DNA from 3 places in the Shewanella sp. TB7-MNA-CIBAN-0143 genome. Region 1 is predicted to be linked to each of the others. Evidence: predicted binding sites of a transcription regulator. Region 1 holds the regulator's gene; each other region holds the start of a gene.
The links. The regulator NrdR, encoded in region 1, represses ribonucleotide reductase genes. The targets are predictions, from matches to a motif close to AAACACNANATNTNGTGTTT.
Positions count from the first base shown of each region.

Region 2: nrdD (anaerobic ribonucleoside-triphosphate reductase) is a predicted target of NrdR. The motif match lies at 1,963-1,982, and genes of this name have one in related genera.
Region 3: nrdA (class 1a ribonucleoside-diphosphate reductase subunit alpha) is a predicted target of NrdR. The motif match lies at 2,341-2,360, and genes of this name have one in related genera.

Region 1 covers NZ_JBEOPL010000001.1:307,233-311,515, reverse strand. The annotation lists gene AAEY97_RS01315 (riboflavin synthase) at 1-82, opposite strand, end outside; gene ribD (bifunctional diaminohydroxyphosphoribosylaminopyrimidine deaminase/5-amino-6-(5-phosphoribosylamino)uracil reductase RibD) at 146-1,291, opposite strand; gene nrdR (transcriptional regulator NrdR) at 1,356-1,805, opposite strand; gene glyA (serine hydroxymethyltransferase) at 1,920-3,173, opposite strand; gene ettA (energy-dependent translational throttle protein EttA) at 3,435-4,283, shown strand, end outside.
Region 2 covers NZ_JBEOPL010000026.1:59,339-63,621, reverse strand. The annotation lists gene AAEY97_RS18470 (DEAD/DEAH box helicase) at 1-210, opposite strand, end outside; gene rssA (patatin-like phospholipase RssA) at 394-1,338, shown strand; gene nrdD (anaerobic ribonucleoside-triphosphate reductase) at 1,998-4,115, shown strand; gene nrdG (anaerobic ribonucleoside-triphosphate reductase-activating protein) at 4,115-4,283, shown strand, end outside.
Region 3 covers NZ_JBEOPL010000005.1:56,751-61,033, forward strand. The annotation lists gene nrdA (class 1a ribonucleoside-diphosphate reductase subunit alpha) at 1-2,135, opposite strand, end outside; gene AAEY97_RS05670 (HAD family hydrolase) at 2,727-3,389, opposite strand; gene ubiG (bifunctional 2-polyprenyl-6-hydroxyphenol methylase/3-demethylubiquinol 3-O-methyltransferase UbiG) at 3,513-4,235, opposite strand.

The DNA.
Region 1 (4,283 bases):
TGGCAACTGTTAAGCGGATATCGTTACCTTTGCGATCAATTTTACGTAATGTGCCAAGGGCTTCGATTATTCCTGTAAACATAATACTCACTTTTTGCAGTTAAACTTTGCTGTTGCTCAGGTTTTGGACTGAACAACACGCACATTAATAGGGTTGATTATATCTGAGGATATAACGCTTATCTTGTCCAACGTTGCGTTCATCAATTAATTGCAGTGCTGGCGTTTGCTCCATTGTACTGTAATTAGGTAACTGCAACATATTACGTCCGTGGCTACCTAATAGTTTAGGCGCCTGGTAAAGCACAATATCATCAACGAGCCCTTGGGCGACAAATGCTCCGGCTAAGGTAGCACCGGCTTCAACTAAAACAGAATTAATATGCTGACCTAAATATGTTAGCAAAGCTAACAATGGGATTCTGCCTGACGAGTCACACGTTAACTGAAGAAATGATACGTGATCGGGAAATGCAGCTTTAGTGCTTTCGGGATAATCACAGCCAGAAACCAGTAAAATAGGACTTTGAATTGAAAATAATTGTTGTGTTGCTGTTAATCTTGCGCGACTGTCGAGCACAACCCTTAGAGGTTGGAAGATTTCATCTTTTGTATGGAGAGTGGTTAACTCACCTAACGCCTCATAGCGCACATTAAGGCTTGGGTCATCGACAAGAATGGTTTCAACACCAGTGATTAATGCACAATGGCTAGCGCGGTATTTTTGCACATCAGCTCTTGCTGCACTGCCAGTAATCCACTTCGACACGCCATTAGACAGAGCCGTTTTACCATCTAAACTGGCTGCTATCTTTACCGTTATCCAAGGAAGTCCTGTTTTCATCCGCTTCATAAAACCCAGATTAAGGTCATAGGCTTGTTCGCTGAGCAATCCAACATCAACGTTAATACCAGCCTCACGTAACAGGGTTATACCGCGACCAGACACTTGTGGATTTGCATCGGTCACCGATACCACAACTCTGGCAACTTTGGCATTAATTAAGCCTAAAGCACAAGGTGGTGTGCGGCCATAATGACTGCAAGGTTCAAGAGTGACATATGCGGTGGCACCTTCAGCAGACAAGCCATTATCATGCACCATTTTCAGCGCATTAACTTCGGCATGCCCTTGGCCAGCACGTTGATGATAACCCTCACCAATAATCTTATTCTGATAAACAATGACACAACCAACACAAGGATTTGGCCGAGTGGTATAACGGCCTTTCTCGGCAAGCGCGATGGCACGGCTCATCATTTGGGTGTCAAAGGTGGACCAGTTAGACATGGGAGATAATCTCTTATTGCTTAAATGCCATTAAAACCATTAAAACAGATATTATTAAGCAGCATTACTTTTGCAATTTAGCAATGGCTTCACCAAATTGGGATACATCTTCAAATGCGCGATAAACCGATGCAAAGCGGATATATGCCACTTTATCAAGGCTCATCAACTGTTCCATCATCAGATTACCAATCATTTCAGAATTCACCTCACGCTCACCTGTCGCGCGCAGTGTTGATTTGATTTTAGTCAATGCTTGTTCAATTTCATCAATTGAGACCGGGCGTTTTTCGACCGCACGTAGCATGCCGCCACGCAATTTTTCTTCATCGAATGGTTGTCGAGTGCCGTCACGTTTGATGACTCTAGGCATGACTAATTCTGCGCCTTCAAACGTGGTGAAACGTTCATGACATTCGGTACATTCCCGGCGGCGACGTACTTGGTGACCATCAGCCACTAATCGAGAATCTATAACTTTGGTATCGGTCGCGCTACAAAAAGGGCAATGCATTGAACCTCCTGCAGAAAAAAACAAAATGGCCGCTAACAATTAGCGGCCATTAAAGTTTATCCTATTTGTTGAGCAAGGTTAACCTAAACCTTTTCAACAGGCATCAAGTGACGATTAACCGTATACAGGGAATCGGGCACATAATGCCAACACTTGACCTTTCACTCGTTCAGCCACTTCGGCGTTAGATGCATCATCAAGAATGTCACAAATCCAACCGGTCAATTCTTTCGCTTCTGCTTCTTTAAAACCACGACGAGTAATTGCTGGCGTTCCAATACGAACACCAGAGGTGACAAACGGTGAACGTGGATCATCAGGTACTGAGTTTTTGTTGACGGTAATGTTGGCATTGCCCAATGCAGCATCTGCTTCTTTACCGGTTAAATCACGACCAATTAAATCAACCAACATTAAATGGTTTTCTGTACCGCCAGAAACAATTTTGTAACCGCGAGCTAAAAATACTTCAACCATAGCTTTAGCGTTTTTAACCACTTGCTGTTGATATACTTTAAACTCTGGCTCTAATGCCTCTTTAAATGCAACCGCTTTACCTGCGATTACATGCATTAAAGGGCCACCTTGGCCACCAGGGAATACCGCTGAGTTCAACTTTTTATACAACACTTCATCATCGGCAGCAGAAATAATAATCCCGCCACGTGGACCCGCTAATGTTTTATGAGTTGTTGAGGTAACCACATGTGCATGTGGGACAGGGGTTGGATAAACATCTGCAGCCACTAAGCCTGCAACGTGAGCCATATCAACAAGCAAATAAGCACCAACTTTATCAGCAATCTCACGCATTTTAGCCCAATCGACTATGCCTGAAAATGCCGAAAAACCGCCGATCATCATCTTAGGCTTGTGCTCAATGGCTAAACGCTCCATTTCGTCATAATCAATTTTGCCAGCTTCATCGATACCGTAAGGAATGATGTTGTAAAGCTTGCCTGAAAAATTCACTGGTGAACCATGGGTCAAATGACCACCATGAGCAAGGTTCATCCCTAAAACAGTATCACCCGGTTGTAACAACGCCATAAACACTGCGCTGTTTGCTTGTGAGCCTGAATGAGGCTGTACGTTGGCATAAGTTGCACCAAATAATTCTTTTGCGCGTTCAATAGCCAATGTTTCAACAACATCAACGTATTCGCACCCACCATAATAACGCTTGCCTGGATAACCTTCAGCATACTTGTTAGTTAACTGAGAACCTTGCGCTTCCATCACACGTGGACTGGTATAGTTTTCAGATGCAATCAATTCAATGTGTTCTTCTTGACGACAAGTTTCATCTTCAATGGCTTTAAATAATTCTGGATCATAATCCGCAATATTCATCGCTTTCTTCAACATAGTAGCTCCAACATCATTATCTATATAGTAGGGTTGCGCGGTATTCTACTCTGCAACGATAATGATTTACAGTACAAACAACATGAAATTCACTGTGTTCTGAATACAAAACGATTCATGTTGATAACACCAAGCTAGCAGATTGTTTAGCGAATTGAGTCTAAAAAGCACGCTAGATAAAATCACACAATTGCCTGTTGAGTTCAGCACATAATACAGTAGAATTATCACCATCTTTGTTGACAATTAGACAGTATAATTATGGCTCAATTTGTATACAGCATGCTTCGTGTGGGTAAAATTGTCCCACCCAAAAAGCAAATATTAAAAGACATTTCGTTAAGCTTCTTTCCTGGCGCTAAGATTGGTGTGCTCGGGTTAAACGGTTCAGGTAAATCAACATTGCTGCGCATCATGGCGGGAATAGATACCGAAATTGAAGGTGAAGCACGCCCAATGCCTGGGTTAAAAATTGGCTACTTACCGCAGGAGCCGCGCTTAAACGAACAACAAACTGTGCGCGAAGCCGTCGAAGAAGCCCTAAGCGAAGCTAAAAATGCACTAATACGCTTAGACGAGGTCTATTCTGCTTATGCTGAGCCCGATGCAGACTTCGACGCACTTGCAAAAGAGCAAGGCGAATTAGAAGCCATCATCCAATCTCAAGATGCGCATAATCTTGATCATATTCTTGAACGTGCAGCTAACGCATTACGTCTGCCCGATTGGGATGAGAAAATTGCCGTACTCTCTGGTGGTGAACGTCGCCGAGTGGCCATTTGTCGCTTATTGCTTGAAAAACCAGAAATGCTATTACTCGACGAACCAACCAACCATTTGGATGCAGAATCAGTGGCGTGGTTAGAGCACTTTTTACAAGAATATAACGGCACTGTGGTGGCGATTACCCACGATCGTTACTTCTTAGATAATGCTGCTGGCTGGATTTTAGAACTCGACCGCGGTGAAGGTATTCCATGGGAAGGTAACTATTCATCTTGGCTTGAACAAAAAGATGCGCGCTTGTCCCAAGAATCGTCCACAGAAAGCGCCCGCCAAAAAACCATTGCTAAAGAATTAGAGTGGGTACGCCAAGGTGCTAAAGGTCGT
Region 2 (4,283 bases), on a different contig from region 1:
CGACAATGCTCTAGTGGATATCACGCGTTGCATTGCGGGCAATAAAAACGCTAAGGTTTTACCTGAGCCGGTTTTAGACGATGCCATTAAATCTTTACCTGATAAGGCAATGGGAAGTGCTTGCGCTTGAACATCGGTAGGCGTAGAAATGCCAAGGTGCTTTAGACTGTCAAGCAGGCGCTTGTCCAACGAAAAATCGGTAAATTGCAAAGGTAAATCCCCTAAAAAATGATAGCCGACGATTATAGCTGTTTCACCTTGCTATAGCCAACAAGAGTCGCTTTAGTTATGCTATTTTTTAGCTTTATATTATTGCCTGAGTTCGACGTCGCTATGGGACGATTCAGGCGGGCGTATCGTAAAATTGAATACCGAGCATGGAAGGAACGAAAGATGACAAAGCTCACCGTGGGATTAGCGCTAGGCAGTGGAGCCGCTAAAGGTTGGGCACATATTGGGGTATTGAATGGTTTAGCCAAGTTAGATATTTATCCTGACAAAGTGGCAGGTTGTTCGGTAGGGGCATTAGTGGGTGCTGCCTATGCCAATAATCATTTGGGTGAACTTGAAACCTGGGTGAGTGGATTTTCAAGTTGGGATGTACTCGGGTTAATGGATTTAGGCTGGCGCAAAGGCGGACTTATCAGTGGTGAAAAAGTATTTGATGTATTGGCTAATCGTATTGGCGACCTTAACATTGAACAGCTGAATCGTCCCTTTGCTGCAGTCGCGACAGATTTATATTCTGGGCAAGAGATTTGGTTTAAAGAAGGTGACTTACGCCATGCGGTTAGGGCTTCATGTTCAATGCCGGGCTTTTTACCCCCAGTACAGCAAGGGCATCGCTGGGTTGTGGACGGTGCGGTAGTGAATCCTGTGCCGGTATCATTAGCTCGCTCTATGGGCGTTGATGTGGTTATTGCGGTGGATTTAAATGGCCATCGTCGTGGCCAAATGCACTTAATCCCAGAGCAAGTAAAAAGCCGCAAAGCCACTAAGTCTGAACCTATTGATGAAAAGCGCGAGCTTGAATCTGGCTTTATGGACCTATGGGGTAAAGGCAAAGATTATATGAATGGCTTAACCGATAAATTCTCTTTAGGAAGCTCAAAATCCCATCCGGGTATGCTGGCGGTGATGTCACAATCGATGGATATTTTAGAACAACGCCATAAACGTTCACGCCTAATGGGCGAGCCACCTGATATTTGCATCGTACCTGATGTGGGTGATATTGGCACCATGGAGTTTCATCGCGCTAAAGAAGCGATTAAAGCAGGTGAGCAGGCTGTAAGTGATATTAAACATTTAATCGAAGCGACCTTAAAGAAATGTTGAAGCAGTATCGAATATAGTGGTGTGTTTATGATAAATACACCCGTTGATTGCCGCTGTGTGAATATTTGCTATTTTATCGGTATTTGTCATTAAATCCGCGTTTGTTATTCAACTAGGGCATTGTCTAACCTGCGCAGTCTGATGTAGTTGATAAGATTATTCACTCTCTCATAGTTATCTCATAGTTAACTCATGGTTATTTAGTCATTATCTAGTAGTTATCTAGTAGTGACTTGCCCGCAATGATCTACCCGCAATTATCTAACGATAACTACCGAGTCATTAGATACAGTGGGTACGTTATTTATGTTGTTGATCTAGCCATTTAAGGTTCGATCAATGACTTAATACCGTCATTCAGCACCATTTTAAGTTGTCAAATACAACCCTTATGGCGTTTGCACATCAGATTATCGATTCAGCAAAGCATCCCAAATCGCTAAATTATGTCGATTTTATCCCCTTGTATTAGCCTGTCAAAATTAGTTGCTATTCCTACAATATCTATCGTTGATAGCAAGTGTTTTTTCAATATTAAGTACTGCCGACAATTATGATCTGGATCAAGGTATTACTCCGCGTAAATGTGTCTAATACACTCTATCTTGTGTTGTGCGTGTATTAAAGCGCTATATATAGTGCTTGTAAAGGATGGTTGTATGCTTGTAGTAGTGAAAAGGGATGGATGCCGAACTGCTTTTGATGGATGTCGAATCAAAGAGGCTGTTGTGGCAGCAATGGAGTCTGCAGGTATAGCCGACCATCAATATGCACAGCAGTTAGCGCAGACGGTAGAGCAGCAAATGGCTGTGAAGACCGAAGTTGATATTCACGAACTACAAGATGCAGTTGAAAATTTATTAATGTCGGGCCCGTTTAAGTCGGTGGCGCGTCATTACATTGAGTACCGTCACGATAGAGATAAACACCGTGAAACCCAGAGTAAATTAAATTGTGCTATTCGCGGTTTGGTTGAGCAATCTGATAGTGCCATTTTAAACGAAAATGCCAATAAAGATGCCAAAGTCATCCCGACCCAACGAGATTTATTAGCGGGCATTGTGGCCAAGCATTATGCCAAAACGCATTTACTGCCAAAAGATGTGGTAGCCGCCCATGAAAAAGGCGAAATTCACTATCACGACTTAGATTATGCGCCTTTTTTCCCGATGTTTAACTGCATGCTAATTGATTTAGCCGGCATGTTAACGCATGGTTTTAAAATGGGTAATGCTGAAATTGAACCGCCTAAGTCTATCTCAACTGCTACCGCAGTTACGGCGCAAATTATTGCCCAGGTCGCGAGCCACATTTATGGTGGTACCACGATTAACCGTATCGACGAAGTGTTAGCTGAGTTTGTGCAAATCAGTTATCAAAAGCACCTTAGCGTCGCAAAAAAATGGCAAGTGGCTGACGTAGAAGGTTATGCGATGACACAAACCGAAAAAGAGTGTCATGACGCATTCCAGTCACTTGAATATGAAGTGAATACCCTGCATACCGCCAACGGCCAAACGCCATTTGTCACATTTGGTTTTGGTTTAGGCGTGTCGTGGGAGTCGCGTTTAATTCAGCAATCGATGTTAACTGTACGTATGGCGGGTTTAGGTAAAAATCGTAAAACAGCAGTCTTTCCAAAATTGGTGTTTGCCATTAAAGATGGCGTGAATCATAAAGCGACTGATGTTAATTACGATATCAAAAAGATGGCCTTAACGTGTTCAAGTATGCGCATGTACCCAGATATTCTCAATTATGATCAAGTCGTGAAAGTCACCGGTTCGTTTAAAACCCCAATGGGATGTCGCTCATTTTTGGGCGCCTATGAAGAAAATGGTCAATTGGTCCATGAAGGCCGCAATAATCTAGGTGTTGTCAGTCTTAATTTACCGCGTATAGCGTTGGAAGCAGGTAAAGATGAACAGCGTTTTTATCAAATACTCGATGAGCGTTTGTTAATTGCCCGCAAAGCCTTAGAAACGCGTATTGCCCGTTTAGCCGGAGTCAAAGCACGAGTGGCACCAATCCTTTATATGGAAGGCGCCTGTGGTGTGCGCCTAAATGCGGATGATGATGTGAGCGAAATCTTTAAAAATGGCCGGGCATCAATTTCGTTAGGGTTTATTGGTCTTCACGAAACCATTAATGCTTTATACAGCAATGCTGAACATGTGTTTGATAACACCCAATTACGTGATAAAGCTGTCGCCATTATTAGTCATTTAAAGCAAGCCACTGAGTCTTGGAAACAACAAACAGGTTATGGCTTTAGTTTATACAGTACCCCAAGTGAAAATTTATGCAGCCGTTTTTGTCAGCTTGATACTACCCAGTTTGGCGTAGTGGCAGGTGTGACCGACAAAGGCTATTACACCAATAGTTTTCACTTAGATGTCGAAAAGAAAGTAAATCCTTTTGATAAGATTGATTTTGAACAACCTTATCCAGCGATCGCTAATGGTGGGTTTATTTGTTACGGCGAATATCCCAACATGCAGCACAATATTGAAGCGCTCGAAAACGTTTGGGATTACAGTTATAGCCGAGTGCCATATTACGGCACCAATACTCCCATTGATGAGTGTTACGATTGCGGTTTTATTGGTGAATTTAATTGTACTAGTAAGGGCTTTGTGTGCCCTAAATGTGGTAATCATGAGCCAAGCCGAGTGTCTGTTACTCGTCGTGTGTGTGGTTATTTAGGTAGCCCAGATGCACGACCATTTAACTTCGGTAAGCAAGAAGAAGTTAAGCGTAGAGTGAAGCATTTATAATGCATTACAGTGCATATCATAGCGTTGATGTGATCAACGGCGAAGGCACCCGCTGTACGTTATTTGTTAGCGGTTGCGAGCATGGTTGTAAAGGTTGCTATAACCAAAGTACTTGGCGTGTAGATGCTGGCCATGTTTTTAGCCAAGCACTAGAAGATCAGATTATTG
Region 3 (4,283 bases), on a different contig from region 1:
TGCATCGGTACACGACCGCCTTCAAAACGGCTTGGGTCATAATTGGTGTTAGCCGAAATAGCTTGGTCGATAAACTTCTGCATTAAACCAACAAGTTGGATGTAACCATCGTTGTTTGGCATATTCCACAGCAGTTCATACTTATCTTTCAGTAATTCAAAATCAGGAACGACTTGCTTTAACTGACCATCTTTACTGGCTTTAACGCTAATTAAACCGCGTGGAGGCTCGATACCATTAGTCGCATTTGAAATTTGCGATGAGGTTTCAGACGGCATTAGCGCAGACAAGGTTGAGTTACGTAAACCGTACTGCTTAATGTCGCTACGTAAGCTTTCCCAGTCCATGTGCAATGGCTCGTCACAAATCTTGTCTAAATCACGCTTGTAGGTGTCGATAGGTAAAATACCTTTCGAATAAGTTGTCTCGTGGAATAACGGACATGCACCTTGCTCTTTTGCTAAGTTCATCGACGCTTTTAGTAAATAAAACTGAATCGCTTCAAAGGTTTTGTGAGTTAAGTTATTAGCTGAACCGTCTGAATACTTTTTACCGTTTTTAGCTAAATAGTTAGCAAAGTTAATCACCCCAATACCTAAGGTACGACGGTTCATTGAACTCGTTTGCGCAGCTTTAATTGGGTAATCTTGGTAATCAAGTAAGTTATCTAGCGCACGTACAGCTAAATCAGCTAATGGTTCAAGCTCTGATAAATCTTTAATTGCGCCTAAGTTAAGTGCTGACAAGGTACACAACGCGATTTCACCGTCTGGATCATCGATGTTTTTAAGTGGCTTAGTCGGTAAAGCAATTTCTAAACATAAGTTAGATTGCTTAATTGGCGCAACTTTAGAGTCAAACGGGCTGTGAGTATTACAGTGATCGACGTTTTGAATATAGATACGGCCAGTAGAAGCTCGTTCTTGCATCATCAATGAAAACAGTTCAACCGCTTTAATTTGTTTTTTGCGGACATTGCTGTCTTGTTCATACTGAAGGTATAAACGTTCAAACTCAACTTGGTCTTCAAAGAATGCATCGTAAAGACCGGGCACGTCTGATGGGCTGAATAGACTGATATATTCGCCTTTAATCAAACGTTGGTACATTAATTTGTTTAACTGCACACCGTAGTCAAGATGACGTACACGGTTGTCGTCAACACCACGGTTGTTTTTTAGTACTAATAGCGATTCAACTTCTAGATGCCATAAAGGATAGAAAAGAGTTGCTGCACCTCCACGTACGCCGCCTTGAGAACACGACTTCACCGCAGTTTGGAAATACTTATAAAATGGTAAACAACCGGTGTGGAATGCTTCGCCGCCACGAATAGGGCTACCAAGGGCACGAATACGACCCGCATTAATACCAATACCAGCACGTTGGCTAACGTATTTAACGATAGACGATGCAGTCGCATTGATTGAATCTAAGCTGTCATCACACTCAATCAATACACATGAGCTGAACTGACGTGTAGGGGTACGCACACCGGCCATGATTGGTGTTGGTAAAGAAATCTTAAACAGAGACGTCGCGTCATAGAAGTCTTTAATGTACTTCAAACGAATTTCTTTTGGGTAACGGGCAAACAAACATGCAGCGACTAATATGTATAAAAACTGGGCGCTTTCGTACACTTCATGCGTTACACGGTTTTGAACCAGGTATTTACCTTCAAGTTGCTTTACCGCGGCATAAGAGAAGTTCAAATCGCGCCAATGATCGATATAGGTGTCGAGTGTGTCTAATTCTTCACGGCTGTAGTCAGCCATGATATGCATGTCATATTTACCCAGTTCAACTAATTTGGTGACATGGTCATATAACGTTGGTGGTTCAAATTGACCAAACGCTTTTTTACGTAAGTGGAACACCGCTAAGCGGGCAGCCACAAATTGGTAGTCAGGTGACTCAGGAGAGATCAAGTCAGCCGCAGCTTTAATGATCGTTTCATGAATGGCTTCTGTTGGAATGCCATCAAAAAACTGCAGATGAGATCGAAGTTCTACTTCAGATACTGAGACGTTTTTTAATCCCTTGGCTGCCCAAGTGATCACGCGATGAATTTTATCTAAATCGATAGATTCACGTTCGCCACTGCGTTTAGTGACTGTCATATTGCTATTCATTGAAGAGAGGCCTTGGTTCTATATCTAATCATGTGATCTGTTGTTGGATGCAGTGCTGCTTGATTCGATCCGAACCAGTTACAAAACAATTCCATGTTAAAACAATCAACCTGATGTACTCACAACGTGGTAGTTAAACACCAGTACGTTCAGTTAGCCACTACATCCTTTGGAACGTCGTGGAGTAGTGTTTTGATTGTCAGCCACACACAAGATATGGTGTTATTTAAAATCTAAGATACAAGATAGTGAGGTTTGAGGTTTATTGCAAGCCACAATTTCATTAACTTCTTGTGGATAACTTGAGGATAAACGGCAGGGTTAGTGACAACTAACCCTAGAGCCCAAATTCATAAAGAGTTTTTGATAAATGATATTTTTTAATCCATCAAATGATAAAAATTTGATCGCTAAAATAAACAGCGATCAAAAAAAATGGACCGTTTATTGGTTGATCTTTTGTTGGTTTTGATCGGGTAGAAATTGATGACTGTTAACTGTTCATTTAAGCCGAATAAGACCCGTTAAACTTCACTCATGCTTTGTTCATTTAGCACAAATATCCCGCTAACTTGATGCCCAATAGTGTCATTAATCAGTGAAAAACTGTTTAAGTGAGGCTCCGTGTTGAAATTGTTTGCCTGCTGGCCATGTGTCAGGTTTATCTGTCGCAGATAAATAACCCCATAACGCAACGCCGCCTAACATACTGGCATTGTGGGCGGCGACTAAGTCACGTTCAGCGTCACCTAGATATAAGATACTTTGAGGAGCAATGGCAATTTGTTGTGCTGCTAAAAGCATTGGTGCGGTATGAGGTTTAGAGTGACGAGTGCTATCACCACTGATCATGGTTTTCAATTTATGAGTTAAACCAAGCTTTTCCACTAATGGCCTGGCAAATCGAGCCGGCTTATTGGTCACTACGCCATAAGGAATCGATTGGGCATCAAATAAGGATAATAGTTCGGGTAAGTCAGCGAATAAACGGCTGTTGTCACCATTGATACGGGCATAATGCTGAAGTAGTGCTTGCTGGATGGTAATTTGTACTTGTTCATCGGCATCTGGAATGGCCGTTTTAACTAAATATAAGCTGCCATGTGATGCCGCATGGCGCATCAAGTCAAGCGGTTGGACGTTAAAACCGGCTTCATCCAAGCTGAGATTCAATGCCTGTACTAAATCTGGTGCGGTATCGGCTAAGGTACCGTCTAAATCGAACAGCACTCCTTTTATATCTTGTTTATGCAAGGGCTAGCTCCTAACGAGATAAAATAACAATAGACAGTGCAAGCCCTTTATAGCGTTATTGGCACAACATAACGCTATTGTGGTGCATTCACATTGAAATGTTGAAAAGAATCACCTGGATGATTAATCAATTTTTTGAGTGGCTATCATATAATTTACATCAACACTTTTAGTGTACTTAAACACACCTGACAATGGATTGTAGGTAATTCCCAGCGCATCTTTACACAATAAGTCGGTGTTATCGACTAATGCCATCAGTTCCGATGGGCGAATAAACTTGCTGTGATCGTGAGTACCAACGGGCAGCATTTTTAATAAATACTCTGCGCCGATAATCGTCTTTAAATACGACATGATATTACGGTTTATGGTTGAGAAAAACACAAAACCATTAGGTTTAACCATGTCACAACAGGCTTGAATAACCGATTGGGGATCGGGTACATGTTCGAGCATTTCCATGCAAGTGACCACATCATAATATTCGCGGTGGTTATCGCGATGTGCTTCGGCTGTTGTTTTGAGGTAATTAACCGTAACACCAGACTCTAAGGCATGTAGTTTTGCCACTTCAAGTGGTGCGTTGCCCATATCAATACCGTCAACGTTAGCACCTAGGCGCGCCATACTTTCTGACAAAATACCGCCACCACAGCCAACATCAAGTACTTTTTTGTCAAAAATACCTTCAGCGGTTTGGTCAATGTAGTTTAAACGCAGTGGATTAAGTAAATGTAATGGCTTGAACTCGCCATTGAGATCCCACCACGTTTGCGCCATGGCTTCAAATTTTGCGATCTCGAGTGGATCAACATTGGGTGTCGATTGTTCAGCGTGTGACATAACGTAACCTAAGTGTGTAATAAAGTATGGTCGCTATTATAGCGATAA